DNA from 3 places in the Dermacoccus sp. NHGro5 genome. Region 3 is predicted to be linked to each of the others. Evidence: riboswitches for the same ligand, from Rfam matches in the RefSeq annotation. Region 3 holds a riboswitch; each other region holds the start of a gene.
The links. A riboswitch is a leader RNA that binds a small molecule or an ion and turns the genes downstream of it on or off. The one in region 3 is predicted to bind S-adenosylmethionine.
Positions count from the first base shown of each region.

Region 1 (9,708 bases), on a different contig from region 3:
GCATCGAGTCGTTCGTCGGGCGCGACCTGCAGTTCATCCGCATCAACGGCACCGTCGTCGGCGGCCTCGTCGGCCTCCTCATCTACACGCTCAGCCAGCTCCTGCCCTGACGGCGGGGGCGCTGGGCCCTGCCCGAACGCGCGCGGCCATCACCGGCGCGCGTGAGAAAGTGAGCGAATCGTGAGTACTCCAAGACCTTCGCAACCTTCCTCGAACGGCGATCCGGCGACGCCCGGGCCGCCGCTCGCCTCATCGTCCCGCCGGCGCAGGCCGCGCCGGAGCAGAGCGAACGCGTCGCCCCGAGGGGACGAACCGGCCCTGGCCGCCGAGGCCATCCCCGACCCCACATCGGAAGCAGCGTCGTACGTCCTGCGCTACCCGGGCCACCTGCCTGTCGTCGAGGCTAAAGACGAGATCCTCGAGGCGATCCGCGACCACCAGGTCGTCATCGTCGCGGGCGAAACGGGTTCGGGCAAGACGACGCAGCTGCCGAAGTTCTGCCTCGAACTGGGGCGCGGGCGCGCCGGCGCCATCGGCCACACCCAGCCGCGACGCATCGCGGCGCGTTCGGTCGCCGAGCGGCTCGCCGAAGAACTCGAGTCGCCGCTCGGTGAGACGGTCGGCTATCAGGTGCGCTTCGTCGACGAGTCGTCGAAGAAGACCCGCGTGCGCGTCATGACCGACGGCATCCTGTTGTCGCAGATGCAACGCGATCGGGATCTGCGTCAGTACGACACGCTCATCATCGACGAGGCGCACGAACGCAGCCTCAACATCGACTTCATCCTCGGCTACCTCAAGCAGTTGCTGCCGCGGCGCCCCGATCTCAAGGTGATCATCACGTCCGCGACGATCGACCCGGAGCGCTTCGCCGAGCACTTCGCCGGCCCGGACGGGCCCGCGCCGATCATCGAGGTCTCGGGGCGCACCTACCCCGTCGAGACGCGGTATCGCCCCCTCGTGCGCGAGCTCGCGCAGAGCAAGCCGGGGGAGGACCCCAAGCTCGAGGACGTCGATCAGGTGACGGGCATCGTCGAGGCCGCACAGGAGCTGTGGCGCTCAGGCAGCGGTGACGGTTCGGCGCAGGACATCCTCGTCTTCTGCTCCGGTGAGCGCGAGATCCGCGACGCCGCGGACGCGCTCAAGGGCGCTGACTGGGGGCGCGCGCGTCACGACGTCGAGATCGTGCCGCTCTATGCGCGCCTGTCCGCCGCCGAGCAGCATCGCGTCTTCGCCCCGCACCACGGGCGACGCATCGTCCTGGCGACGAACGTCGCCGAGACGTCGCTGACGGTGCCGGGCATCCGCTACGTCATCGACACCGGCACCGCGCGCATCTCGCGCTACAGCCAGCGCACGAAGGTGCAGCGTCTGCCGATCGAGCCGATCTCGCAGGCCTCCGCCCGTCAGCGCGCCGGCCGGTGTGGCCGTGTCGCCGACGGCATCTGCATCCGGTTGTACTCGGAGGAGGATTTCGCGTCCCGCCCGGAGTTCACCGACCCCGAGATCCTGCGGACGAACCTCGCGAGCGTCATCCTGCAGATGACGTCCCTGGGCCTCGGCGACATCGCGCGCTTCCCGTTCGTCGACGCGCCCGACGCCCGCCAGATCAAGGACGGCCTGGCGCTGCTCGAGGAATTGCACGCCCTCGACACCACCGCTCAGGGGCCGCGCAAGAAGCTGACTCCGACCGGCCGCACCCTCGCGCGCCTGCCCGTCGACCCGCGGCTCGGACGCATGCTCGTCGCCGCCGCCGAGAACGGCTCGCTGCGGGAGGTACTCGTCATCGTCGCGGCGATGTCCATCCAGGATCCGCGTGAGCGCCCCGCGGACGCGCAGGCCCAGGCGGATCAGCAGCACGCCCGGTTCAAGCACGAGAAGAGCGACTTCCTCAGCTACCTCAACCTGTGGAACTACGTGCGCGAGCAGCAGCGCGAACTGTCCAGCAGTGCCTTCCGGCGCCTGTGCAAGCGCGAGTACCTCCACTACCTGCGGCTGCGCGAATGGCAGGATCTGCACGGTCAGCTCAAGGCGGCGTGCAAGCAGGCCAAGCTGTTCATGAGCGACAACGCCGCGAGCGAGGATGCCGTCCACCAGGCGCTGCTCACGGGTCTGCTCAGCCACGTCGGGCTGCGGGATCGTGAGAAGCGCGAGTACCTCGGCGCCCGCCAGGCGCGTTTCGCGATCCAGCCCGGCTCGACGCTGTTCCGACGCCAACCCGACTGGGTCATGGCGGGCGAGCTGGTCGAGACGACCCGCATGTGGGCGCGCACCAACGCGGTCGTCGACCCCGCCTGGATCGAACGGGCGGGCGCCCACCTCGTCAAGCGCTCGTATGCCGAACCGCACTGGGAGCGCTCGCGCGCGGGGGCCTACGCGTCCGAGCGGGTCATGCTGTACGGCATCCCGATCGTCGCGGGCCGCAAGGCCGCCTACGGCGCGATCGACCCGGAGGTCTCTCGCGACCTGTTCATCCGTCACGCTCTCGTCGAGGGTGACTGGGATGCGCAGCACCAGTTCCTCAAGGACAACGCGGCGCTGCGCGCGCGCTTCGCCGACCTCGAGGCGCGCGCCCGACGGCGTGACCTCGTCGTCGACGACGACGTCCTGTTCGACTTCTACGACGAGCGCATCCCGGCGGACATCGTCTCCGGGGCGCACTTCGACCGGTGGTGGAAGAACGAGCGTCGCACGAACCCGAGCCTGCTCACCTTCACCGAGGATTTGCTCGTCGCCGACGACGCGGACGCCGTCGACGAGTCGGCCTACCCGAAGTCGTGGCGGCAAGGCAGTCTCAGGCTCAAGTTGACGTATCAGTTCGAGCCGGGTGCAGACGCCGACGGCATCACCGTGCACGTGCCGCTGCTGGTGCTCAACCAGGTCGAGGATCACGGGTTCGACTGGCTCGTGCCCGGTATGCGTGAGGAACTCGCGACGGCCCTCGTGAAGTCGCTGCCGAAGAACATCCGACAAAGCTTCGTCCCGGCTCCCGACCATGCGCGGCGGGCGCTGGCGCTCATGGATGCCCAGGGTCGCCCGGGTGAGGTCCCGTTCGCCGACGAGCTGGGCGAGGCGCTGTTTCGTCTCACCTCGGTACGTGTGCCCGCGGGGAGTTGGGACCCGGGGAAGCTGCCCGACCACCTGAAGGTCACGTTCAGGGTCGAGGATGAGCGGGGCCGCAAGATCCGTGAGAGCAAGGATCTCGCGGCGCTGCAGGACGAACTCGCCGGGCGTCTGCGTCAGTCGATCGCGAAGGCGGCCGGAGACCTCGAGCAGCAGGGGCTGACGCAGTGGACGTTCGGTGAGCTGCCCCGCCAGTTCACGAAGTCGGCCGGCCGCCAGCGGATGACGGGCTTCCCGGCTGTCGTCGACCACGGCCGTGACGTCGCTGTCGAGGTGCTCGGCACCGAGTCCGAGGCGCGCCAGGCCACTCGGCTCGGCACCCGCCGTCTGCTGCTGCTCAACACGCAGGTGCCGTGGAAGCGAATCCTCGGCCTCATGAGCAACCGGCAGAAGCTCGCGCTCGGCAACAACCCGCACGGTTCGATGGACGCCCTCATGGACGACGTCCTCGCGGCCGCCGTCGACTCCGTCATCGAAGGCATGCCCGGGCGCGAAGTGCGCGACGCAGAGCAGTTCGACGCGGCCCTCACGGCGATCCGTCAGCAGGTGGCACCGCTCGTGCTCGAGGCGGCCGAGAAGCTCGCGCCCGTGCTCGAGCACGCCGCCGAGGTGCAGCTCGGGCTGTCACGATTGACGGCGCCCGCGGCGAAGGCGTTGCACGACGACGTCGCCGCTCACCTCGTCGCGCTCATCCATCCCGGTTTCGTCGCCGAGACCGGGTTGGCGCGCCTCGGTCACCTCGATCGCTACGTGCGGGGAATGCTCGAGCGGCTCGACAAGGGCGTCACCGATCTCGTGCGTGACGCCGACCGCGCCGACCTCGTCGCGACCGTCCGACGTGAGTACGACGACATGGTCGCCGGGCTGCGCCCCGAGCGCCGTGGGGACGCCGACGTGCTCGACATCCGCTGGATGATCGAGGAGCTTGCCGTCAGCCAGTTCGCGCAGCGTCTGGGCACCGCTCACCCGGTGTCCGAGAAGCGGATCTACAAGGCGATGGACGCTGCGGAGGCCCGCTGATCGGGCGTAGGTTGGAGGCCATGGCGAGCATCTTCAGCAAGATCATCGACGGCGACATCCCGGCGCACTTCGTCTGGCAGGACGAGGTGTGCGTGGCGTTCCTCGTCATCGACCCCATCACCGACGGGCACACGGTCGTCGTGCCGCGCGGGGAGATCGTCGAATGGACGCAGGCGCCGCCGAGCATCTTCGCGCATCTCACGGGTGTCGCGCAGATCATCGGTCAGGCGCAGCAGCGCGCGTGGCAGGCGCAGCGCGTCGGCCTGCTCGTCGAGGGGTACGAGGTGCCGCACCTGCACCTGCACGTGTGGCCGACGCAGAGCCCGGCCGAGTTCGACCCGCACGCCGTCACGCGCGGCCAGGACCAGCAGATCCTCGCCGAGAATGCCGAGGCGCTGCGGGCGCAGTTGCGCACCGACGGTCATGCCGAGACCGTTCCGGACGCCGCGTCGCCGCAGACCTGAGTGGCCGCGGCGTGGGGGAATCATCCCCGCGCGCGGGGCGTTGAACGGTGAGCACCTGACGAAGGAGTACGACGTGCTTGATCCCACGCAACTGTTCCGCATCGAGACCGACACCCCGCTCGCCGAGCAGAGCGCCTCGACCCTCGTGGTCTCGCTGGGCGGTTTCATCGACGCGGGCAACACGCAGAAGTTGATGACGGCGCACATGCTGGGCACGCTCGAGCACACGGTCGTCGCGTCGTTCGACGTTGACCAGTTGCTCGACTACCGCGGTCGCCGCCCGATGATGACGTTCGATCGCGACCGCTACAGCGAGTACGACGACCCGGCTCTCGTGCTGTACCGCCTCGTCGACGCCGAAGGCACGCCGTTCCTGCTGCTCGCCGGCCCCGAGCCCGACTACCAGTGGGAGCGCGTCAGCGAGGCCGTCCGCATCCTCGCGGCGAACCTCGGCGTCTCGCTCATGGTGAGCGCGCACGGAATCCCGATGGCCGTGCCGCACACGCGCCCGGTCGGTTTCACGCGTTTCGCCTCCGATCAGCGTCTGCTGACGGAGAACGAGCCGCTCTTCGGCAACGTCCAGGTTCCCTCGAGTGCCGAAGGGCTCATGCACATCCGGCTCGCCGAGGCGGGCATGGACACCGCAGGTTTCGCGATCCACGTGCCGCACTACCTCACGCAGGTCGAGTTCGCGGACGCCGCGCTCGCCGCGCTCGAGGCCGTCTGCGGGCTGACGGGGCTGGCGATCCCCGCTCAGGAGCTCGCCGCGATCGCCGGGCTGCATCGCGTCGACATCGCCAAGCAGATCAGCGAGAACGACGAGGTCACCGAGGTCGTCGAGGGCCTCGAGCGGCAGTACGACGCCTTCACCGAGGGTCGTCGTCGACGCTCGCTCCTCGCCGCCGAGATGAACGACCTGCCGAGCGCAGACGAGATCGGCGCCGAGCTGGAGCAGTTCCTGCGCGCCGAGGGAGAGGATCCGGGCACCAAGGGCTCGTTGTGAGCCCGCGAGCGCTTCTCGCCGGCCGTCGGTCTGAGCCGACGGCCACGCGGGCTTCGCAACGCTCGCCTGGCTGCGGCCACCCCTGCGGTGGCTTGCCGGGCCCCCGCCAACTTGGGAGGATCACCTCATGTTCGGATTCGGTCAAGACAAGAAGGCTCCTGCAGCCCCCGAGAAACCGTCGGGCATGCTCGACTCGACGGCCAACACCCTGGCGCAGCACCTCATCTCGGTGGGCATCGGGGGCGTGGCGACGTTCAAGTCGGCCCGCGCCGTCGCCGACGAGGCGATGAAGAAGGCGGGCTCCAAGGAAGCGGCGATGGACGACGTCGTCGCATCACACACGAAGCTCGCGGGCGCGAACGGCTTCCTCACCAACCTCGGCGGTTTCGTCACGCTCCCCGTGGCACTGCCCGCGAACGTCATCGGTTTCTACACCGTCGCGACGCGCATGGTCGCGGCAATCGCCGCCATCAACGGTCACGACGTCGACGACCCAGCCGTGCGCTCGGCGATCCTGCTCGACCTCATCGGTGCGGACGCGACGCAGGTCCTCAAGGGCCTCGGCCCGATGACGGGTGGCGTCGCGACGAACGTCGCCACGCGCAAGCTGCCGCCGGCGGCGCTCGCCGTCGTGAACAAGTCCGTTGCGTTCCGTCTCGGCTCGCAGGTGGGGCGTCGCTTCCTCACGCGCATTCCGCGCCTCATCCCCGTGGCGGGCGGCTTCATCGGTGGCGGCCTCGATGTCGTCCTCATCCGCAAGATCGCCCAGTCGGCGCGTCGCGACTTCGTCGCGCAGATCCCGCCGTCAGCCTGACGTCGCCCTGATTCCACCCCGAACGCCACTCGTCTTCGGCGGGTGGCGTTCGGCGTGTCCGGGCCGGTTCGGCGATGTGTCGTCCGTGCGCATCAACGGGCTTCCGGGCGACGATCTGAGGGCCGCGAACCCCCGCCTGGCCTTGCTCGAACGGCCCACTCACCCACAGGTGTGACGGCTACGGCCCGTTTCGCGGCCCGCAGGATGCCTCGTCCACAGGTTTGTGGCTCGTGGTCAGCGCGCGGGTGGCGTCATGGGTTTCGCTGGGGGCATGAAGACAACAACACGACTCAAGGGCCTCAGCGCCCTGGTGGCAGCCCTTCCCGATCTCGTCGGCTCCGAGGGGGCGGGCGCCGTCATCGTCCTGTTCGAACGTGACGGTGCGCTCGCGGGGGTGCTCGGCTGGGCGGACGATGCGTGCGACGGGGAGACGGCGCACATGCTCGACGTCGTCGCTGAGCGGCGCGCGACGATGGGTGCGCAGGCCGCCATCGCCATCGCCTATCGCTGCGAGCCGGGCCGCGTCGACATCGCGGCCCTCGCGAAACGCATCGAGCGCCGCGTGCCGCTGCACCACGTCCTCGGTGCCAGCGACGAGCACTGGTGGGCCATCGAATGCGAGCTCGGCTGCTGTGACGGCGCGATCCACGAGATCCCGTCCCTGTCAGAGCAGACCCGCGAGCAGCTTCGCGACGTCCGCCGCGGCGGCGAGGCCATGGCCGCCACCGCGCGCCCCGTTCCCAGCGTCGTCGACGTCCGAGCCGCCTGGGCACGGTTGTGCGACGTCCCCGACACCGCGTCGGGCACCCGGCGACGCTCCCGCAGCGCCGACCTGCAGGTGCTCGCCGACGCTGTCGTCGACGGCCCGACGCGCGATGAGATCCTCCTGTGCGTCGCACCCGAACTGTTCCGTCTGCTGAGCCCGGGCACGCCGCTCGGCGAGCCTGGCCCGCTGATGACGAGCGCGTGCCTGCGAACTTGGCTGCCGCTCGTGCCGCGCCACGGCCGCGCCGCGTGGAAGGCCCTCGAGGCCGCCGCGACCTGGCGCGAAGGCGACCTGCGAGGAGCCGGTGCGTGCGCCGCGGCGTCGCTGCGCATCGGACGGACGTCATTGGGGCAACTGCTGCGCGACATCACAGGCACGGGGTTGTCGTACGAGCAGGCCGTCGGTGCGCTCCACACGAAGGCTCGGCAGAGTTCCGTCGCCTGACGAGCGTGCCGGTTGTGGGAGCGCGCCACATCGTGGACGTCGCCGCGCGGGCGATGGAAGCCGCGGGCAGGGCCGCCTACTGTGTCGCAGGTCAAGAGTTTCAGCGACACAAGCCCCGGCTTGCTGAGCGGCAACCCTCCCTCGCGGCGGGGTGCCCCGGGTGACGACAGGGCCGCCCGTGGGCGGCAAGCGCGAGAGGTGGGTTGCGACCCACCTCGGAATCGAGGACGTCATGGTTTCGCACCGTCGCCTCGCCGTGGCCGACTCCGCGGCGCCCCTCACCGACGACGGGTTCAACCCGCACGCACGTGCCGTCCACATCGGCACCCTGACGCTGGAGAACGACGCCGCCCTGCCCGACGTCGTCATGACGTACGAGTGCTGGGGCGAGCTGAACGACGACGCGAGCAACGCCGTCCTCGTCGAGCACGCCCTGACCGGAGACTCGCACGTCGTCGGGCCGGTCGGCCCCGGGCAGCCGACGGCGGGGTGGTGGCCTGGTCTCATCGGCCCCGGCGCGCCCCTCGACACCGACGAGCTGTTCGTCGTGGCGATCAACGTGCTCGGTGGCTGTCGCGGCAGCACGGGCCCCATGTCGCTCGCACCAGACGGCCGGGTGTGGGGCGGGCGCTTCCCACACGTCAGCGTCAGGGATCAGGCGCGCGCCGAGGCGCGGGTCGCCGACGCTCTCGGCATCGCGCGCTTCCACACTGTCATCGGCGGCTCCTTCGGCGGGATGCGCGCCGCGGAGTGGGTGGCGACCTTCCCGCATCGGGTGCAGCGCGCCCTCGTCGTCGCGAGCTGCGCGGCGGCGGGCGCCGACCAGATCGCGTGGGGGCACACGCAGGTGCGGGCAATCGAAGCTGACCCGGATTTCCGGGGTGGCGGCTACCTCGAGCAGGGCGTCTTCCCGACGTCGGGGCTCGGGCTCGCCCGCCAGATCGCGCACACCTCCTACCGCAGCGCGCACGAGTTGCAGGAGCGGTTCGGGCGCGAGTCGCAGGGAGCGGACCGCACGCTCGACGGCGGCCTGTTCGCCGTCGAGAGCTATCTCGAGCACCACGCCGCGAAACTCGTCGCGCGGTTCGACGCCATGAGTTATGTGCGGCTCACGCAGGCGATGGCGACGCACGACGTCGGCCGCGGCCGCGGCGGCATCGAGCCTGCGCTTCGGGTGTTCGGGGGTGAGCTCGTCGTCGCCGCGGTCGACTCCGATCGGCTGTTCCCGGTCAGTGCCTCCGCCGACATCGTCCGGGCTCACGGGCGCGGACGGCTGCGTCTCATCCACTCGCCGCACGGTCACGACGGTTTCCTCATCGAGGCCGACCAGATCGCGGCGCTCGTGCGCGAGGTCATCGCTCGGCCGCTCACGGCCGAGGCGGGCCGCGTCCGTCCCGTGGCGTGACGGCGGGCGCTCGCGGCACCTCGGGTAGCGTGTGAGCCGATCGCCACAGTCGCAGAACAGGGGTTGCGCATGTCCGTCGTCGTCAGTTTCGCTCCGGGCCCGGAGGGTGAGGCCGCGGTGGCCGAGGCCGTGCGTCAGTCGAGTGTGCTGGGGCGCCCGCTCGTACTCGTCTCGACCGTCCCGAGCGACGACGCGCGCGCTGCCGCGCAGGAGAGTGCGGACGCGGTCGGCGGCCGCGTCGTGCAGGTGGAGGAGGGCCAGGACGCGGTCGAGGTGATCCTCGACGAGGTGGCCGAACTCGACCCGGCGCTGCTCGTCATCGGGCTGCGTCGCCGCACGCCCGTCGGCAAGCTGATCCTCGGTTCGAGCGCTCAGCGGCTGCTGCTCGACGCGCCGTGCCCCGTCCTCGCGGTCAAGCCCACAGCGCACTGATCTCGCGCTGCTCCCAACCCCGGCCTGACGCGCTTGCGTCAGGTCGGGAACACCCGCGCACGCAGGGGCGTTGAACCCCGTGATTCTGCGGTTCTCGACCCAGAGTTCTATAATGGTGAAAGAAGCGACGCGGGGGATCGAATCAGGCACCACGGTGCCAGGCGAGCTCAGGTGAGTCTCGGGCAACCGGCTCTCGTCGGATCCCGCCCCCGTGGTTCGTCTCTTCCCTCGTACGAA
Region 1 covers NZ_JAGEKQ010000026.1:120,147-129,854, forward strand. Annotated here, with positions in the region: gene J4Z35_RS11530 (DUF445 domain-containing protein) at 1-110, shown strand, start outside; gene hrpA (ATP-dependent RNA helicase HrpA) at 181-4,143, shown strand; gene J4Z35_RS11540 (HIT family protein) at 4,164-4,607, shown strand; gene J4Z35_RS11545 (PAC2 family protein) at 4,681-5,610, shown strand; gene J4Z35_RS11550 (EcsC family protein) at 5,738-6,424, shown strand; gene J4Z35_RS11555 (hypothetical protein) at 6,696-7,634, shown strand; SAM riboswitch class IV at 7,724-7,832, shown strand; gene J4Z35_RS11560 (homoserine O-acetyltransferase) at 7,867-9,039, shown strand; gene J4Z35_RS11565 (universal stress protein) at 9,109-9,471, shown strand.
Region 1: linked by a shared signal. The riboswitch ahead of J4Z35_RS11560 (homoserine O-acetyltransferase) and the one ahead of J4Z35_RS10920 (MetQ/NlpA family ABC transporter substrate-binding protein) in region 3 are both predicted to bind S-adenosylmethionine.

Region 2 (9,708 bases), on a different contig from region 3:
TCGTCTGCCAGGTCGTGAGGCCCGCAGCGATGGCGAGCGCGCCGAAGCTGACGCCGGACACGCCCGTCGCGATCGCGAGGGAGACCGAGTCCTTCTTGACGGCCGCGGCGTCCTCGTGGAGGGCGTCGGGATGGTCGTGGTCGGAGTGGTCGCCAGGGGTGTGCGCCGTCCGGTGATGACGGACGTCGACGGGCGCGTCACCTCCCGACGTCTCGTGCCGGGCGTCGCTCACGAGGTGCGGCGTTCGTACATGACGAGCGTGAACCCGTCGCGCGGTGCGCGCTGCGTCTCGACCCACACGGCCGGGTCGATCGTGGGAAAGTGGGCGTCGCCCTCAGGCGCGAGGGGGATCTCGCTGATGAGCAGACGGGTGACGTGGTCCATCGTCGCGGCGTAGATCTGCGCGCCGCCGACGACGAACGCGTCCTGGCCGGCGACCTGTTCGAGGGCTTCGTCGACAGAGTGAACGACGGTGACGGACGTGTCGTCACGCGCCGGCTGTGCGGGGGCGAACTCGGGATCGTGCGTCACGACGATCGAGCGGCGCCCGGGCAGGGTGCCCATCGTCGCGAACGTCGTGCGCCCCATGATCATGGGGTGAGCCATCGTCGTCGCCTTGAAGTGCGCGAAGTCGGCGGGGATGTTCCACGCCATGTCGCCGCCCGTGCCGATGACGCCGTTCTCGGCGACGGCGGCGATGCTCGTCAGCTGGGGCGCATCGCTCATACCGCCACCTGGGCCTTGATCGCGGGGTCGGCCTCGTAACCGTCGAGGCGGATGTCATCGAGCTCGAACGCGTCGAGCGCCGTCACGTCGGGGTTGAGCACGAGCGTCGGCAGCGTCTTCGGCGTACGTGTCAGCTGGAGGCGCGCCTGGTCGAGGTGATTGACGTAGAGGTGCGCGTCGCCGAGCGTGTGGACGAAATCGCCCACCGCGAGGCCCGTGACCTGCGCGACCATGTGGGTCAGGAGGGCATACGAGGCGATGTTGAACGGGACGCCGAGGAAGACGTCACCACTGCGCTGGTAGAGCTGGCACGACAGCTTTCCGTCGGCGACGTAGAACTGGAACATCGTGTGGCACGGCGGCAGCGCCATGTCGTCGACGTCGGCGACGTTCCACGCCGAGACGATGTGACGACGGCTGTCGGGGTTCGTGCGAATCGACTCGACGACGCGCGCGATCTGGTCGATCGTCTCGCCGTTCGGCGTCGGCCACGAGCGCCACTGGTGGCCGTAGATCGGCCCGAGGTCACCGTCGGCGTCGGCCCATTCGTCCCAGATCGAGATCTTGCGCTCGTGCAGCCATGCGACGTTCGTGTCGCCGCGGAGGAACCACAGCAGTTCGCCGAAGATCGAGCGCAGGTGCAGCTTCTTCGTCGTGAGAACGGGAAACCCCTGGGACAGGTCGAAGCGCATCTGATGACCGAAGACGCTGAGCGTCCCCGTGCCCGTGCGGTCGTCCTTGCGGGTGCCCTCGTCGAGAATGCGCCTCAGCAGTGCGTGATATTGCTCCACGCGCCTCACTGTAGGACGCGCCGGTGACAAGGCGCCTGCGGCGTCCGCTTCGTGGTGGCGAGTTGGTGGTGGCGACGTCGCGCGCGGCGGGCGTCCGCACACGTGGACGCTCGTGCACTAACCTGGGCGCATGACGACGACGACACCTTTCGGGCGCATGGTCACGGCCATGGTGACGCCCATGAAACCGGACGGCTCGATCGACTACGACGGAGTGAAGAAGCTCGCCGAGCACCTCGTCGCGAACGGGCACGACGGCCTCGTCGTCAACGGCACGACGGGGGAGTCGGCGACGACGACCGACGAGGAGAACATCGAGACGGTGCGCGCCGTCGCCGACGCCGTCAAGGGCCGCACAGCGATCACCGCCGGGGTCGGTACGAACGACACCGCGCACTCGGTACGCGCCGCCAAGGCACTCGCGGACGCTGGGGCGGACGCCGTCCTCGTCGTCACGCCGTACTACAACAAGCCGACGCAGGCGGGCATCGTCGAGCACTTCAAGGCCGTCGTCGGCGCCACCGACCTGCCGGCCATGGCCTACGACATCCCCGGGCGCTCGGGGACGGCGCTCGCGAGCGACACGATCCGTCAGCTCGCGACGATCGACCAGGTGCGCGCGGTCAAGGATGCCAAGGGCGACTTCTTCGAGGCGACGAAGCTCATGGACGAGACCGATCTGCTGTGGTACTCGGGCGACGACGTCGTCAACCTCGCGTGGCTCGCGCTCGGCGCAGTCGGCGTCGTCTCCGTCGTCGGCCACGTGGCAGGCAACGAGTTCCGCGCGATGATCGACGCTGTCGACGCGGGCGACCTCGCGACGGCGCGCGCCATCCACACCAAGCTCATCCCCGCGATCGACGCGCTGATGAACACCTCCCAGGGCGCCATCATGGTGAAGGCCGCCCTCAAGGAGCAGGGCGTCATCGACTCCGACGCCATCCGCCTGCCGCTGCTGCCCGCGGACGAGGCGATGTACGCCGTCCTGCGTGACGGCCTGACGAAGGCGGGGCTGCTGTGATGAAGAGTCCGCTCGAACTCGGCCCGCCGCCCGCGCTGGCGAAGAACGGTGCGCGCATCATCGCGCTCGGCGGTCTCGGCGAGGTCGGCCGCAACATGACGGTCGTCGAGTACGGCGGACGCCTGCTCATCATCGACTGTGGTGTCCTCTTCCCCGAGGATCACCCGGGCGTCGATCTCATCCTGCCCGACTTCGACTACCTCAAGGATCGCCTCGACGACATCGAGGCCATCGTTTTGACGCACGGTCACGAGGACCACATCGGCGCGGTGCCGTACCTGTTGCGCATGAAGAACGACATCCCGCTCATCGGCTCGACGCTGACGCTCGCGCTCATCGAGGCGAAGCTCAAGGAGCACCGCATCCGCCCGTACACGATGGCGGTGAAGGAGGGCCAGCGCGAGAAGATCGGCCCGTTCGACTGCGAGTTCGTCGCCGTCAACCACTCGATCCCCGACGCGCTCGCCGTCTTCGTCCGAACCCCCGCAGGCAACCTGCTGTGCACCGGCGACTTCAAGATGGACCAGCTTCCGCTCGACGGCCGCATCACCGACCTGCGCGCGTTCGCGCGGCTCGGTGAGGAGGGCGTCGACCTGTTCCTCACCGACTCGACGAACGCCGAGGTGCCCGGCTTCACGACGCCGGAGAAGGACATCACGCCCGCGATCGAGCGCGTCTTCGAGAAGGCGGAGCGACGCATCATCGTCGCCTGCTTCTCCTCGCACGTGCACCGCGTGCAGCAGGTGCTCGACGCCGCCGAGGCCCACGGGCGCAAGGTCGCGATGGTCGGGCGCTCGATGGTGCGCAACATGACGATCGCCGCCGACCTCGGCTACCTCAAGGTGCCCGACAACGTGCTCGTCGACATCAAGAAGCTCGAGCAGATGCCCGAGGACAAGCAGGTGCTTATCTGCACCGGCTCGCAGGGTGAGCCGATGGCGGCGCTGGCGCGCATGGCGAACCGCGACCACCGTATCGACGTGGGGGAGGGCGACACCATCCTCATGGCGAGCTCGCTCATCCCGGGCAACGAGAACGCCGTCTACGGCCTCATCAACGGCCTCATGCGTCTCGGCGCCAATGTCGTGCACAAGGGCAACGCGATGGTGCACGTCTCGGGCCACGCCTCCGCCGGCGAGCTGCTGTACTGCTACAACGTCGTCAAGCCGAAGAACGTCATGCCGATCCACGGCGAGTGGCGTCACCTCGTCGCCAACGGCAAGCTCGCCGCCGCGACGGGTGTGCCGAGCGACCAGGTGCTGCTCGCCGAGAACGGCGTCGTCGTCGACCTCGTCAACGGCAAGGCTGCCATCACGGGCGCGGTGCCGGTCGGGTACGTCTACGTCGACGGTTCGCTCGTCGGTACGACCGACGAGGACATGCTCAAGGACCGCCGCATCCTGCGTGACGAGGGCTTCGTCACCGTCATCGTCGTGCGCGACGCGAAGACGGGCGCGATCCTCGCCGGCCCGGACATCCGCACGCGCGGCTTCGCCGAGGGCGACGAGGTGTTCGACCGCGTCCGGCCGAAGATCGAGCAGGCGCTGCTCGAGGCACGCAACAAGGGTGTCAAGGACAGCCACCAACTGCAGCAGGTCATCCGGCGCGCCGTGGGCGGTTTCGTCGGCGGCAAGCTGCGCCGCCGACCGATGATCATCCCGGTGGTCATCGACGCCTGACGCTTCGGGGGTATGTCAGGGGGTCGTGTGAGGCGGCTGAGATCGCCTCTGGCTGCCATCTCGGATGAATGAAGGGTGCGACGCGTGTGACGCGTCGCACCCTTCGTCCGTTGGGGTGCAACTGGATTCGAAATGGACGTCGAGGTTTGTTATTGAGCGTGGTCAAAAAAACTCGCATGAGCGCGCGAGCGGGCCCTTCGACAGGAGCCACCGCGTCGGCATCCCGTATCTGACGAAATGCGGCGGTGAGCCCCTCGCTGGGGCCCACCGCCGCTCGTTCTCCTCACCAGGGGCGGGGCTCTGAGAGGTCTCGTCGGTCGGTGACGGGGCTCCACCCGAGGCCCGGGGTGTGGGTGTAGTCGAAGGTGGGCCCATGGGTGACGAGAGCACGCACGGCGTCGACGAGGCGTCGTGCGTGCTCTGTCGTCGTGGCGAGACCGATCGAGGCGCGCACTGCCGTCGCGCCCTCGCCGAGGCGCGCGTCGCAGAGCAGGTGAGCGCAGAATCGCCCGTCGCGCACAGCGATGCCGTGCTCGTCTGCGAGCACCTGAGCGACGAGCGTCGGGTCGTATCCGGCGACGGTGAACGTCGTGACGCCGACGTTGTCGCTCGCATTCCGCCTTGGCGCGCCATCGTCGAGGTGAGCGTCCGCGGCATTCTGCTCGTCGAAGAGTTCGACGATCCTCACGCCGTCGATCGAGGCGAGACCGTCGCGGACGATGGCGTGGATCTTCTCCTCGCGCGCCTCGGCTTCGCCGCGCTGCGCGGACAGCGTCGAGGCTGCGGCCGCGAGCGCGATGGCCCCGACCGCGTTCGGGGTGCCGCCCTCGTGGCGTGCGGGCGCGGGCGCCCAGGCGACGTCGCCGGCGCCTGACGCATCTTCGCTGACGCGGTGGCTCGCGCCGCCGGCGCGGAAGTACGGAGGGGCGGTGTCGAGCCAGTCGCGGCGCCCGACGAGGGCTCCTGAACCGTACGGCGCGTAGGCCTTGTGGCCGGACAGAGCGACGTAGTCGATGCCCCAGGCGTCGATGTCGACGCGGCGGTGCGGGGCGAGCTGCGCGGCGTCGAGAGCCGTCCGCGCCTCATGCCGGCGGGCGACGGCGGCGAGGCGCTCGATGGGCCACACCTCGCCCGTCACGTTGCAGGCGCCGGTGATGAGGACCAACACGGGAGCATCGTTGTGGGCGCGGAATTCCGCCAGAGCGACGTCGAGGTAGCCCTCAGCCTCGGCGTGAGAGTGAGGGATCGGCAGCCGCGTCGTCCGCTCGTCCGCCCACGGCAGCAGCGCCGCGTGGTGCATCGAGCGGAACACGAAGACCTGCGTCTGTTGCGGCAGACAGTGAGCCAACAGGTTGAGCGCGTCCGAGGTGTTGCGCGTGAAGACGGTGACGTCGTCCTCGCGCGCGCCGACGAACGCGGCGACCTCCTGCCGAGCCTCCTCGTACCACCGGGTCGTCAGCTGCGACGCCCGTCCCGCACCGCGATGCACCGAACCGTACGTGCGCAGGGTCGTGTCGACGGCCCGCGCGGCGGCCTGCAGCGCGGGAGCCGTCGCGCCGTGGTCGAAGTTCGCGTGCTCGACGACGCGCCCGTCGAGCGTCGCGACGCCGAGATCGGCGCCGATCGTGGCCAGGGCGGCATTGGCCTGCTGCGGCGCGTCCGCGCGATGATGGGTAGCCGTGGGCGTCTCGCGACGGGACCCGCCGGGGTGCGCGGGCTGGGTGTGGTGACGCTCGGGGTCCGCGACGGGAGTCCCGGGGGTTACGGCGTGAGCGGGGCGGGTCGTGTGGCTCGCAGCGTGGCGGCGCGCGTCGGAGTCAAGGATCGAGAGAATGGCAGAACGGGGCATCGAGGCTCCTCGAATCAGGGGCCTCGCCGTCGCCAGATGGCTCGGCCCGCGCTTGCCGACACCGGTGCTGGTGGCGGCCAGGTCGTCACCCGGAGCACCCCACCGCGGTGGAGGGTTGCCGTCCAGCAAGCCGGGGCTGTGCGCTGGAACTCATGACCTACGTGAACGCTCGCACCCGGCCCTCCGCCGCGTCCACCGACGTGCGGCCAGAGGTTCGCATCGTGAGATCACCTGTGGGATCGCGGATGGCGAGCGCCGCGCGCAAGAGTCGGCGTCTCGCGGTGGGGATGCCCGTGGTCCCCCGGGCAGCTGGCGGCGCCTCCGACAAGGGTCAGGGCGCTGTCGGATGCGAGCGCGTCAACGCGCCAGCGCATCGGGACGCGGATTCGAAGGTGTCGAGCCGACCCGCCGTCACCATTGGACCCGTGTCACGGCGTGGGTCCGCGAAAACGGCCGGAACCCCCACTAGCCTTGCGGGGTGGCGACCCGAAACAGACCAGCGAACGACAGCGTCCTCGTCGCGAAGAAGGCCTCTTCGCAGCCGCGCGCCAAGAGCTCGCGCCCGGCCGGCGCATCTGCGGCCTCGACGACGCGCGCCCGCACGACCCCGCCGAAGTCGAGCGCACCACGTTCGGGCGGCACGACGAAGAATGCACCCGCGCGCAAGACCGGCTCGTCGCGAGGGGCTGCTGAAGCGCGTCCCTCCGCGTCCGGTCGCGCTGCTCGTGGCGCGTGGATGGGTGTTTCGCACGTCGCCGGCGGCACCGTCCGCCGCGTCGGCGCCGCCGCTTCTGACCTCGAACCCGAACACCGTCGCGACGGGCTCGGTTTCGCCCTCCTCGCCCTCGGCATCGTCGTCGCTGCGCGGGAGTGGTGGGGGCTGCCCGGCATGTTCGGGGACGTCGTCCACGCCGTCGCGGCCGGCACGTTCGGCGTCATCGCCTACGTTCTGCCCGTCGTCCTCATCGGCATGGCCATCCACATGTTCCGCCACCCGCGGGGGCACCAGCCGACCAACCGCATGACGATCGGACTGACGATCCTCGCGCTCGGCTCGACGGGGATCGCCCACCTCGTCGGCGGGCGTCCGTCGACAGGGGTTTCGACCGCGGTGCGCGGCGCAGGCGGCATCCTCGGCGTCATCACGGGAGGGCCGCTGTCTGCCGCGCTCACGGTGTGGGGCGCGGGCATCATCCTCGCGCTCGTGTCGTTCTTCGGTTTCCTCGTGCTGACGCGCACGCCCGTCAATCGCATCCCGCAGCGCATCCGCGAGGTCGAGGCGCAGATCTTCGGCCACCCCCTCGATGAACGCGACGACGAGGGCGAGCTGCTTCAGCGTGACGCCGTCGCCGACGACCTGCACGGCGCCGACATCGGCAACCGCGCGCGGGGCGGCTCGCGTCGCGGCGCGGGTGACGACGCCCGGCGCGGCGATGAGCCCTACGAGCAGGCCGCCGAGGTCGTCGGCAAGGGACCGCGCGGCAAGGGCCGTGGCACATCACGCAACCCGCTCAACCGCCGTCGCGGTGAGCAGCAGATCTACGACATCGACACGATCGACGGCGCCCCGGCGGGCGTCGATCAGACGCGAGAGATGCCCGACGGCGGCTCTGACGACGAGCGCGCCGGCGACGCGAGCGCCGCTGCGCTCGCGCGAGCCCGGGCATCGCGCTCCGGAGCGTCGCCGGCAGGGGAGGCGGCAGGTGGGGCAGCGCGCCGCTCCGCACCCATGGATTCCGTCGACGATGCCGTTGTCGACCAGGCCTCCGCACGTGCGGCGCAGGCGTCGCGCCCGGCGTCGGCACAGCGGCCGGGGGAGTCGCCGAAGGCCGCGGCGGCCCGTCAGGATGCCGGTGCCACGCGCGTCGAGCAGGCTGCGCCGGCCGCAGCCGTCCCTCAACGTCAGGTGGAGGCTCAGCCCACCGAACAGCTTCCACCTCGTGTCGAGCAGCTCGCAATGGGCGGCGACGTCACGTACACGCTGCCCGATTCGAACGTCCTCGAACAGGGGACCCCGCCCAAGGAGCGTTCCGCCGCGAACGACCGCGTCGTCGACGCGCTGACCGAGGTACTCGAGCAGTTCGGTATCGACGCCGTCGTCAGCGGGTTCACGCGCGGCCCGACGGTGACGCGCTACGAGGTCGAACTCGGCCCCGGCGTCAAGGTCGACCGTGTGACGGGGTTGAGCAAGAACATCTCGTACGCCGTCGCGAGCGCCGACGTGCGCATCCTGTCGCCGATCCCCGGCAAGAAGGCCATCGGTATCGAGATCCCGAACGCCGACAAGGAACTCGTCAGCCTCGGCGACGTGCTGCGCAGCCAGGCGGCGCGCAACAACACGCACCCGATGGTCATGGGTGTCGGCAAGGACGTCGAGGGCGGCTACGTCGTCGCGAACCTCGCGAAGATGCCGCACATGCTCGTCGCGGGTGCGACGGGCGCCGGTAAGTCGAGCTTCGTCAACTCGATGATCACGTCGTTGCTCATGCGGGCCACGCCCGAAGAGGTGCGCATGGTGCTCGTCGACCCCAAGCGCGTCGAACTGACGGCGTACGAGGGCATCCCGCACCTCATCACGCCGATCATCACGAACCCGAAGAAGGCCGCCGAGGCACTCGAGTGGGTCGTGCGCGAGATGGACGCACGCTATGACGACCTGGCCGCGTTCGGCTACAAGCACATCGACGAGTTCAACAAGGCGGTGCGCGCGGGCAAGGTGCAGCTGCCGCCCGACAGCAAGCGCAAGCTCGCGCCGTACCCCTACCTGCTCGTCGTCGTCGACGAGCTCGCCGACCTCATGCTCGTCGCGCCGCGCGACGTCGAGGCGTCGATCCAGCGCATCACGCAGCTCGCGCGTGCCGCGGGCATTCACCTCATCCTCGCGACGCAGCGCCCGTCCGTCGACGTCGTCACCGGCATCATCAAGGCCAACGTGCCGTCGCGCCTGGCGTTCGCGACGTCGTCGCTCGCCGACAGCCGCGTCGTGCTCGACCAGCCCGGTGCCGAGAAGCTGCTCGGTCAGGGTGACGCGCTTTTCCTGCCGATGGGTGCGAGCAAGCCGATGCGCGTGCAGGGCGCATGGGTCAACGAATCCGAGATCCACGCCGTCGTCGCGCACGTCAAGAGCCAGCTCGCGCCGAACTACCGCGAGGACGTCGCGCAGGTCGCGCCGAAGAAGGAGATCGACGACGACATCGGCGACGACCTCGACGTGCTGCTGCAGGCCGCCGAACTCGTCGTCACGACACAGTTCGGATCGACCTCGATGCTGCAGCGCAAGCTGCGCGTCGGATTCGCGAAGGCCGGGCGCCTCATGGACCTGCTCGAATCGCGCGCCATCGTCGGCCCGTCCGAGGGCTCGAAGGCACGTGACGTGCTCGTCAAGCCCGACGACCTGCCGCAGACGCTGGCGTTGCTCAAGGGCGAGGACGTGCCCGATGCGTCGGGTGGCGACGGTTTCGCGGATGCTGACGAGGACGACGCCCTCGGCGGTAGGGGTTCGGGCGGCTCCGGGGGTTCCACGGGTGCACCCGGCTCGATGGGTGCGGGCGGTTCGATGGGAGCGGGGCCGATCGACCTCGTCGCGCAGTCGCAGGCCGACCTCGCCGAGCCGGGCGAGCAGTACTACGACGGGCACGACTC
Region 2 covers NZ_JAGEKQ010000026.1:60,809-70,516, forward strand. Annotated here, with positions in the region: gene J4Z35_RS11335 (AzlC family ABC transporter permease) at 1-232, opposite strand, end outside; gene J4Z35_RS11340 (dihydrofolate reductase) at 229-726, opposite strand; gene J4Z35_RS11345 (thymidylate synthase) at 723-1,517, opposite strand; gene dapA (4-hydroxy-tetrahydrodipicolinate synthase) at 1,648-2,538, shown strand; gene J4Z35_RS11355 (ribonuclease J) at 2,538-4,217, shown strand; gene J4Z35_RS11360 (aminotransferase class V-fold PLP-dependent enzyme) at 4,501-6,066, opposite strand; SAM riboswitch class IV at 6,110-6,224, opposite strand; gene J4Z35_RS11365 (DNA translocase FtsK) at 6,803-9,708, shown strand, end outside.
Region 2: linked by a shared signal. The riboswitch ahead of J4Z35_RS11360 (aminotransferase class V-fold PLP-dependent enzyme) and the one ahead of J4Z35_RS10920 (MetQ/NlpA family ABC transporter substrate-binding protein) in region 3 are both predicted to bind S-adenosylmethionine.

Region 3 (9,708 bases):
GGCCGGAGACGACGTCGGCGACGATCTCCCCGAGCACCTCGAGCACACCGCGCCCCGTCTGCGTCTGCTTGACGGCGACGTGCTCGGCACCGTCGAACTCGGCGGTGACGACGTCGTCGACGGAGACGCCCTTGCCGCGCGCGAAGCCCTCGAGGGCCTTCGTCGGCGCACCGTCCTTGTAGGCGGCCGCGACCTTCGGGCCCTTGGCGAGGGTCTCGGAGTCCGGCTCGTGCGCGCTGACCCCGGGCACGGTGACGACGATGCGGCGCGGCGTGCCGACGACGGCGACGTCGCCGTGCTCGAGGCGGGTGCCGGCGAGCGCCGACGTGACGGCGTCACGCACGGCGGGAATCGTCGCGTCGAGCACGTGCGGCGGCATCTCCTCGACGCCGATCTCGAACGTGAACGTCTGCGGCGCGTCGCCGAGTTCGGCTGCGGTGGGCGCCGGTTCGGGCTCCTCGACGGGCTGGGTGACGTTGGGCGCCGACGCGGCCGCCTCCGCCAGCTCACGCACGCGTGACGTCGCCGCGTCGCCCTTGAGCAGCGGGTGACCGAGTTCGGCGCGACGCTCGGTCCACAGTGCACCGGTCTCGCGAGCGAGGCGGCGCATGAGGGAGAACGAGCGCGCACGCTCCGTCGTGGAGACGGCGCCGCGGCTGTCGAGGATGTTGAACGCGTGCGAGCTCTTGAGCACGTACGTCCACGCCGGCACCGGCAGGCGTGCGTCGATGAGGCGCTGAGCCTCGTCGGTGTACTCCTTGAAGAACGCGCGGGCCGCGTCGACGTCGGCGTCGTCGAGGTAGTAGCGCGACATCTCGTACTCGTTCTGCGCGAACACCTCGCCGTAGCTGATGCCCTCGGCGTACGCCATGTCCTTGAAGTGCGTGACGCCCTGCAGCGCCATGAGGATGCGCTCCATGCCGTACGTCAGCTCGACGGCGACAGGCTCGAGGTTCTGCCCGACGACCTGCTGGAAGTATGTGAACTGCGTGACCTCCATGCCGTCGAGCCAGACCTCCCAACCCAGGCCCCACGCGCCGATGGCGGGCTGCTGCCAGTTGTCCTCGACGAAGCGCACGTCGTGCGCGTCGAGGTCGATGCCGAGCGCCTCGAGCGAGCCGAGGTAGAGCTCCTGCGGGTTGCCCGGGTCGGGCTTGAGGATGACCTGGAACTGCGTGTGCGTCTGCAGCCGGTTCGGGTTCTCGCCGTAGCGGCTGTCGTCGGGGCGCACGGAGGGCTCGACGTACGCGACGTGCCACGGCTCGGGCCCGAGCACGCGCATGACGGTGTTGGGGTTCATCGTCCCCGCACCGACCTCGGTGTTGTAGGGCTGCACGACCATGCATCCGCGGTCGGTCCAGTACTTCTGCAGCGTCAACAGGGCATCTTGCATCGTCAGCACGTCGGTCACGCGCCCCAGGTTACCGAGTGCGCACGCGCCCCGCCCATTCGTCCCGATCACGGCGTCACGGCAGACGATGACGGCGCACGCGCCGCCCGGGAACGCGGGCGCTCGTCATGAGTTCCCGCGTCGTCAGCACCTTGGCCGGCGACATCCATCCGCACGACGGCTTGTGGAGCGCGTAGCCACCACCCAGGCTGACGGCCGCGTGGTCGATCAGGCCGTCGGGGTTGCGCCAGACATGGACGACACCAAGGCCGTCGTCGGTGTCATGACGCGGCAGCAACCGCGTCCGCTCTCGCAGCCACGCCTCGATCGGCTCGCGCTGCATCCACTCCTCACGTGCGCCGTCCACGCCGGCCGCGGCGAGAACGGCACCGAAGCAGTTGGGCCCGCTGGCGCGCGGGAACGTCCCCGCGATCTCACGGGCGCCTGGCAGCACGGCGTCGATGTTGGCCCAGGCCCGCTGGGTGATCTCGCGATGACGACTCGCGCGCAGCCCCTCGACGACGTATGCCACGACGCGCTCGAGGTCGCGCGCGATGGCCGACGCGTCGTCACCGCTACGCCAGAGGTGACGCGTGGGTTGCGCTCGCCTCAGAGACGCAGGCAAGGCGCGTGCCGCCGCGCGATCGAGCCAGCAGATGGCTTGGTCGTCCACGCCGTACAGCAGGAACGTGTCCTTGAGCTCGAACGTCACCCGCTCGGGCTCGTCGCGCAGGCCGAGGTCGTGCGCGACGCTGCGGGGCACGACGAACGGCTGATCGACCGGCATCGTCCAAGCGCGCCACTGGAGCAGCTGCTCGTGCGTCACCTCGATGCCGAGCACCTCGCGTACGGGCGCACCGGACGGGCTCATGCAAGCCTCTTCTGCCATTCGATCATCGTGCCCTCGCGTTCGTAGCCGAGCTCGGAGTTGATCCGCAGCATGTGGGTGTTCGTCTCGTCGTTCCAGGTGCGCTGCACCTCGACGCCCGGCGCGACCTGCGCCAGCAGCAGCGACACCGCAGCCTTGACCCGGTAGCCGAGCCGGCGCCCACGGTGCGCGGCGTCGACGAGGGTGTCGTCCTGGTAGGCGATCCAAGGCGTCTCCGCGGGAACGCTGACGTGCGTGAACGCGGCCATCTGCCCGCTCGGTCGGTGCCACGCCACGGCCTCGACGACGCGTCGGCCCTGAGCGCGTGCGGTGTCGAACAGCTCGTGCACCCGCGCGGCATCCCACGTCTCCGGTTCGATCGCAACGTCACCGAGCGGGGTGTCGGTCGACATCATCGCTCCGAAACGGGCCCGCTCCTCGAGCCACTGCGACGGGAGGTCGTCGACGGCCGTCTCGACGACATACTCGTCGTCGAACGCGAGGGCGGCACGCATCTGTGCGGCGACGGCGTCGCTCACCGGCAGACGCTGAGCGTTGCGCACGCACGTCTGGGCCTGAGCGAACCCTCGGGCAGCGAGGAAGGCGCCTGCGGCGTCAGGCTGGCCGACGGGCGTCTGCGTCTCGACGAGGACCGTCGTACGTCCCTCGTCCTGCATGATCTCCTCCGCGGCTGAGAGCAACGCCGAGCCGACACCCCGTCGTCGCGCGGGAGCCAGCACGTCGAGGTGGAGAAACGCGAGGCGGGTGTTGTCGCGGCGCGGCAGGACGAGCTCGGCGGCACCGACGACGCCAGCTGCTGTGTCCACGCCATCATCCTGGATGTCGGCTGCTCCCCCAACGGCGTCGTCGTCGCACGAGGCTTCCCCCTCGACGGCGACGAACGCATGACGCGTCTCGGATTCCTTGCCCCACATGGCGCGCAGCTCGTCGGCGGGGTAGGCGGTCGTGTGCTTGCCCCACTGCTCGTGGCCCACCGTCATGAACACCTGCGCCCAGGCGTCGAACAGCGGGGCGGACGGGCCGATCTGACGAATGCGCATGGCGACATTGCACTCAGCACCAGCTGCGTACGCAACCGGTTTTTCGGCGCGTCCGCCTGGATCGTGCGACAACCCGTTCATGCCGGCGGAGGCTCGGGCCGGAATGCCTCGACCGCCGGCGGTGTTGTCTCGGAACCCGAGGAAAGGCACCTCATGTTCACTCGAAAGCACACCCGAACGCCCGAGGCGAGCGACCTGCACGACGTCCTCGACGTGCCGATGTTCTCCGAACTGCCCGACGGCTCGGCGACCCTGTACGTCGCGATGGGCTGCTTCTGGGGCGCCGAACGCATCTTCTGGAAGATTCCGGGCGTCGTCACCACGGCCGTCGGGTACATGGGCGGCCACGCCACCGAGCCGACATACGAAGATGTCTGTGGCGGCGGCACGGGCCACACCGAGACGGTCATGGTGGCCTACGACCCGTCGCGCGTGTCCGAACGCGAGCTGCTCAAGGCGTTCTGGGAGAACCACGACCCGACGACCGCGAACCGGCAGGGCAACGACGTCGGCACGCAGTACCGCTCGGCGATCTACTGGACGACGCCGCAGCAGGAGCGCGCTGCCCGCGAGACGTCCGCGCTCTTCCAGGAGGCACTCGACGACGCGGGTCGCGGCGCCATCACGACCGAGATGCGCCCGGCGGACGAGGCGGGCCCCTTCTGGCCGGCGGAGCTGTACCACCAGCAGTACCTGTCCAAGCACCCTGGCGGCTACTGCAACCACGGCTTCAAGGGCGTCACGTGCCCCGTCGGCGTCGCCGACCTGCCCGCGCAGACGGACGTCCTCCCGCCACGCTGACGACGACATGCACGGCGGCCGCTGAGCCGGTGGCCGATCAACCGGCCACCGCGGCGCACCGGCCGTCTCAGCGCACCTGGAAGGCCCGGCTCGTTCCGGTGTAGGCACTGACCTTGCCGTTCCAGCCGTTCTTCCAGTTGCCCTGCTGCACGAGGCGATACGTGCCTGCGGGCGTGCCGCGACGTATGCGCCACTCCACGGTGCATCGCGAGTACGAGACGCCCTCGCGCGACCAGACGTACGAGGTGTCCCAGTCGTGGTCGTCGAGGACGTCGACCCACGACGAGCCGACCTGACGCTGCACCTTGACGAACGTGCCCATCGTGCGTAAGTCATTCTTCGGGTGGCCGCCGCGGAAGACCGCCCGCACGCTCGAACCAGCCGAGCACGTGGCGTCCGGCTGGGTCAGGACGTCACCGAAGTGCTGCCCGGGTGGGACGTCGTCGAACACGACGCCGGGGCCCTCGGCGCGTGGCCGACGTCACACTCATCACCCACCTAGACGATCGTCCAAGCTGTGTGAAGAAATCACTCACCCGAGCCTCGACGGCGAAAGACGCCGCATCAGCCACGCCGCGTGTCGCACGTCACAATCTTCGCCCACGTCTCATCTCCAGTGCCACGACTTGACGCTTTGTCGCGCGCGGCTCTAATCTCGCTGCTGGTCAAGAGATCCGATGCAAAGCCCTGGCTGGTCGGACGGCAACCCTCACACGCGTGGCGGGGTGCTCCAGGTGATGACCCGGCCGCGTCGACCACGCGGCAAGCACGCTCGGCACCCAACGTGACGGCATCCTCGTGAGCCTTCCGTTGCGCTGCCCAGGCCCCGAAAGGCATGCCCCGCACGACACCGCGCACCGCGCCCCACCCCGGCGCCCCCGCCTTCGCGCTGACTCCGCGCATCCGCGCCAGCTCCGCGCATTCGCATCCTTGCCGCCTCACCAGGAGAGATCATGACCGACAAGCACACCCCCGCCGACGAGACCTCGACGCCCGCCTCGTCCACGCATGACGCCACGAGCGCCGAGAACGGCGCGACCGCCCTGCCCCCGAAACCGAAGAACAACACCGGCAAGTACGTCGCGATCGGCGCCGGCGTCCTCGTCGTCGCGCTGGCCGCCGGCATCGGGGCCAAGGTGCTCGGCGGGAGCAGTGACGACAAGCTGACCCACCTCAAGGTGGGCACGACGGAGGCGTCGGACCCGTACTGGAACCAGCTCGTCAAGGTGGGCAAGGACAAGTACGGCCTCGACATCGAACCGGTCAACTTCTCTGATTACACCCAGGCCAACCCCGCGCTCTCCGAGGGCCAGGTCGACCTCAACCAGTTCCAGCACCTGCAATTCCTCGCCGACTACAACACCAAGGCGAAGCAGAACCTCACGCCCATCGGGGCGACGTACATCGTCCCGCTGGCGCTGTACTCGAAGAAGCACACGAGCGTCGGCCAGTTCCCCCAGGGCGGCAAGATCGCCATCCCCAACGATCCGACGAACCAGGCGCGCGCCTTGCTGCTGCTGCAGAGCGCCGGACTGCTGAAGCTCAAGGGTGGTGGCACCTCGCTGTCGACCCCGGCCGACATCGACGCTGGCGCCTCGAAGGTCACCGTCACAGCGGTCAACGCCGAGCAGACCGCGGCCGCGCTGCCGTCCGTCGACGGCGCGATCGTCAACAACAACTTCGCCGCGGACGCGAAGCTCGACCCGAGCAAGGCCCTGTTCAAGGACGACCCGCATGCGGCCTCGTCGAAGCCGTACATCAACGTCGTCGTCGCGCGCGCCGCGGACAAGGACAACGCCGACTACGCCAAGTTCGTCAAGGCCTACCACGACCCGAGCGTCGAGAAGCTCATCGAGGAGCGCACGAAGGGCACGAGCGTCCTCGTGAACAACTCCGCCTCCGAGCTGCAGGGCATCCTCGCGAACCTCGAGGCCCAGATCAAGGCGAAGGGATCGAAGTGACGGGCCCCTCCCCCACACTGACGAAGGCCGCCGCGCCGGCGAGTGCCACCCCGCCCGCCGTCGCCTTCCACGACGTCGGCAAGACGTTCACCCGCGGCAAGAGCCGGGTGACGGCTCTCGACGGCATCACGACGCAGGTGGAGCGCGGACGCATCGTCGCCGTCATCGGTTTCTCCGGCGCAGGTAAGAGCACCCTCGTACGTCTCATCAACGGCCTGGAGACGCCGACGCGCGGCCACGTCGAGATCGACGGCGTCGACCTCGCGTCGCTGTCCGCGAAGCAGGTGCGCGAGCTGCGCGGTCGCATCGGCATGGTGTTCCAGCAGTTCAACCTCATCCGCTCGCGCACGGTGTACGCCAACGTCGCCTACCCCCTCGAGGTCGCCGACTGGGACAAGGCGCGCCAGGAGGCGCGCATCACCGAGCTGCTCAGCTTCGTCGGGCTCACCGAGAAGGCGTGGGCCTACCCCGACGAGCTCTCCGGCGGGCAGAAGCAGCGCGTCGGCATCGCCCGTGCGCTCGCGACGAACCCGGAGATCCTGCTCGCCGACGAGTCCACGTCCGCGCTCGACCCCGACACGACGAAGGACGTCCTCGCGCTGCTGCGCCGCGTCAACGACGAGCTCGGCGTGACGATCGTCGTCATCACCCACGAGATGGACGTCGTGCGCGAACTCGCCGACGACGTCGTCGTCCTCGAGGCCGGCCGCATCGTCGAGTCCGGGCGCACCGTCGACGTCCTCGGCGCGCCGAAGGCGGACGCGACGCGCCGCCTCGTCGACGCCACCCTGCGGAACGTGCCCGACGCACGCGAGAGCGCCCGGCTGCGCGCTGCCCACGACGGGCACCTCGCGACGCTGACGGTTCACGACCCGCGCGAGTTCGGCCGTGTCCTGGCCCGCATGTCCGCACACGGCGTCGAACCGGAGATCGTGCACGGCGGCCTCACACCGCTCAAGGACGACACCCTGACGACGTTGACGCTCGCCCTGCGCGGCGACGACGACGCCGTCACCACCGTGCTCGACGAACTGCGTCTCGCCGCCGACGTCGAGGAGGTCGCCGCATGATGCCCGCAACCGATTGGGAGGCGCTGCGCCCCACGATCGTCACCGCGGTGGGCGAGACGCTGCTCATGGTCGGCGCGACGATCATCATGGGCGGCCTGCTCGGCCTCGCCCTCGGCGTGCTGCTCAACACCACACGACGCGGCGGCATCCTCGAGAACCGAGTTCTGCACACGGTGCTCAACGTCCTCGTCAACATCATCCGACCGATCCCGTTCATCATCTTCGCCGCCGCTCTCGGGCCGTTGACGCTCGCCGTCACGGGCTCGACGATCGGTGCGAAGTCGATGATCTTCCCGCTGACGATCGCCTCGACCTTCGGCATCAGCCGCATCGTCGAGCAGAACCTCGTGAGCGTCGACCCCGGCGTCATCGAGGCGGCGCAGGCGATGGGGGCGAGTCCGTGGCGCATCATTCGCACCGTGCTCATCCCCGAGGCGCTGGCGCCGCTGATCCTCGGCTACACGTTCGCGCTCGTCGCGGTCATCGACATGACGGCCGTCGTCGGCGCCATGGGCGGCGGCGGCATCGGTGACTTCGCCCTGTCCTACGGTTACCGCCGCTACGACTGGGCCGTGACGTGGGCCGCCGTCGTCGTCATCATCGTCTTCGTTCAGATCGCCCAGTTCATCGGCAACGCTCTGGCCCGCAAGGCGCTGCGTCACTGAGACACCCTCCGCGCCGCTCGGCGCGAGCATGACGAAGGGCCGCGACCATCCGAAGAGGATGATCGCGGCCCTTCGCCGTCAGGACGCGTCAGACCAGCGTCCGTCAGACCAACCGTGCGTCAGCGAGCGCCGACGGTGGCGACCTTCTGCAGGCTCGAGCGCAGGTCGGCCTGCATGCCCTCACGCTGCTGGACGTGGTGGTGCTTCTTCTTCGTGCTGGACGCGCTGTCCGTCACCTCGTTGGCGGGGCCGGGCTCCGGCTGGGGCACGGGGTCGCACTCGACGTCGGCGTGGCCCGGTCCACCCGTCCGCGCGGGCATCGCGCCGGTGAGGAGGTAGGCGGAGATCTTGTCGTCCGTGCAGGCGATGCCATTGAGCGAACCGGAGTGCGTCGTTCCACCGACGCCCTCGATGAGAGCGCTCTTCGGGAAGCGCTTGCGCACCTCGAGCGCGCCCGGGAACGGCGTCGCACCGTCGTGGGTCTCGGCGATGAGGAGCACCGGCCCGACCTTCGAACCGTCGATCTTCATGGCCTGCGCGTTCGTCGCCTTGACCGGCCAGCTCGTGCACGGGAGGTTGAACATGGCGTTCGCCCACGTCTCGAAGGGCGCCTTCTTGTCGACCTTCGAGTTGTCCGAGAGCCACTTGCTCCACACGTTCGACCACTTGACGTCGGTGCACTGCGTGCCGAGGTAGACCGCGTAGCTGTTGTCCGAGCCCGGCCCGGAGCCGTTGGCGTCGTCGTACAGCGCGGTCGCCGGGCCGAAGTCACCCTTCTGCAGCGCAGCGGCCAGGGCGGCGCCGTCGTCCTCCCAGCCGAAGACGTAGTAACCGGCGTTGAGGTAGGCGTCGGTCCACTCGTCAGGTCCGATCTTGCCGTTTGCGGGCTTCTTCGCGAGCTTGTCGCGCATCGAATACCACTGCTTCTTGATGGCCTTGCCGCTCGTGCCGAGGTGGTACGTCGCGTCGTTGCCCGCGACCCAGTCGAAGAAGACGTCCATGTTCTTGTCGAACGCGATGTCCTGGTTGAGGTTCGCGTCGTACCAGACGTCGCGCGGGTCGACGACACCGTCCATGACCATGCGACGCGTCTGCTTCGGGAACATCGTGGCGTAGACCTGGCCGAGGTACGTGCCGTAGCTGAAGCCGTAGAAGTTGATCTGCTTCTCACCGAGCGCCTTGCGGATCGAGTCCATGTCGCGCACGTTGTCGATCGTCTTCATGTGCGGCATGAGCTTCGCACCGGCAGCCTTGGAGCACGACGCGGAGTAGGCGGCCGACCTCTTCAGCCAGGCCTGCGACGTGCCGGCCTTCGTCACCCGGTAGTCAGGGCGGTTGTAGCCGAAGTAGTTGCCGTCGCAGGCCAGGGTCGGGACGCTGGAGCCCACGCCGCGCGGGTCGAAGCCGATCCAGTCGTACGGGTCGCCGCCCTTGTTGGGCACGGCGCCGCCGAGGCGCGACAGCGTCAGACCGGAGCCGCCCGGGCCACCTGGGTTGACGAGCATGATGCCCTGCTTCTTGGCGTCGCTCGTCTTGTGCTTGATGCGGGAGACGGCGATCTTGATCTTCTCGCCCTTGGGCTTGGCGTAGTCGAGGGGCACCTGGACGAATCCGCACTGGGCGCCGGCCTTGCTCAGGCGCGCGTTCGCGCAGGTACCCCAGGTGACCGGCGGCGGGGTGTAGGACGAGGAGGCGTCCGCAGTGGGCGTCGCGCCCTGAGCGGGAACGGAACTCGCCGCCGTGACGGGGGCCGACAGCCCGACGCCCAGCAGGCTGAACGCAGCGCCCACGGCGCCGATGGTCTTCTTCATGCGTACTCCCTGGATGGCCTGGTGAACCGCGCGTCCACGAGCGTGTGGCGCCGTGTTCGATCATGCCCCTTGGAATGCGCT
Region 3 covers NZ_JAGEKQ010000025.1:3,678-13,385, reverse strand. Annotated here, with positions in the region: gene J4Z35_RS10945 (glycine--tRNA ligase) at 1-1,411, opposite strand, end outside; gene J4Z35_RS10940 (hypothetical protein) at 1,467-2,261, opposite strand; gene J4Z35_RS10935 (GNAT family N-acetyltransferase) at 2,258-3,319, opposite strand; gene msrA (peptide-methionine (S)-S-oxide reductase MsrA) at 3,473-4,120, shown strand; gene J4Z35_RS10925 (neutral/alkaline non-lysosomal ceramidase C-terminal domain-containing protein) at 4,188-4,571, opposite strand; SAM riboswitch class IV at 4,784-4,895, shown strand; gene J4Z35_RS10920 (MetQ/NlpA family ABC transporter substrate-binding protein) at 5,074-6,081, shown strand; gene J4Z35_RS10915 (methionine ABC transporter ATP-binding protein) at 6,078-7,151, shown strand; gene J4Z35_RS10910 (ABC transporter permease subunit) at 7,148-7,816, shown strand; gene J4Z35_RS10905 (alpha/beta fold hydrolase) at 7,936-9,627, opposite strand.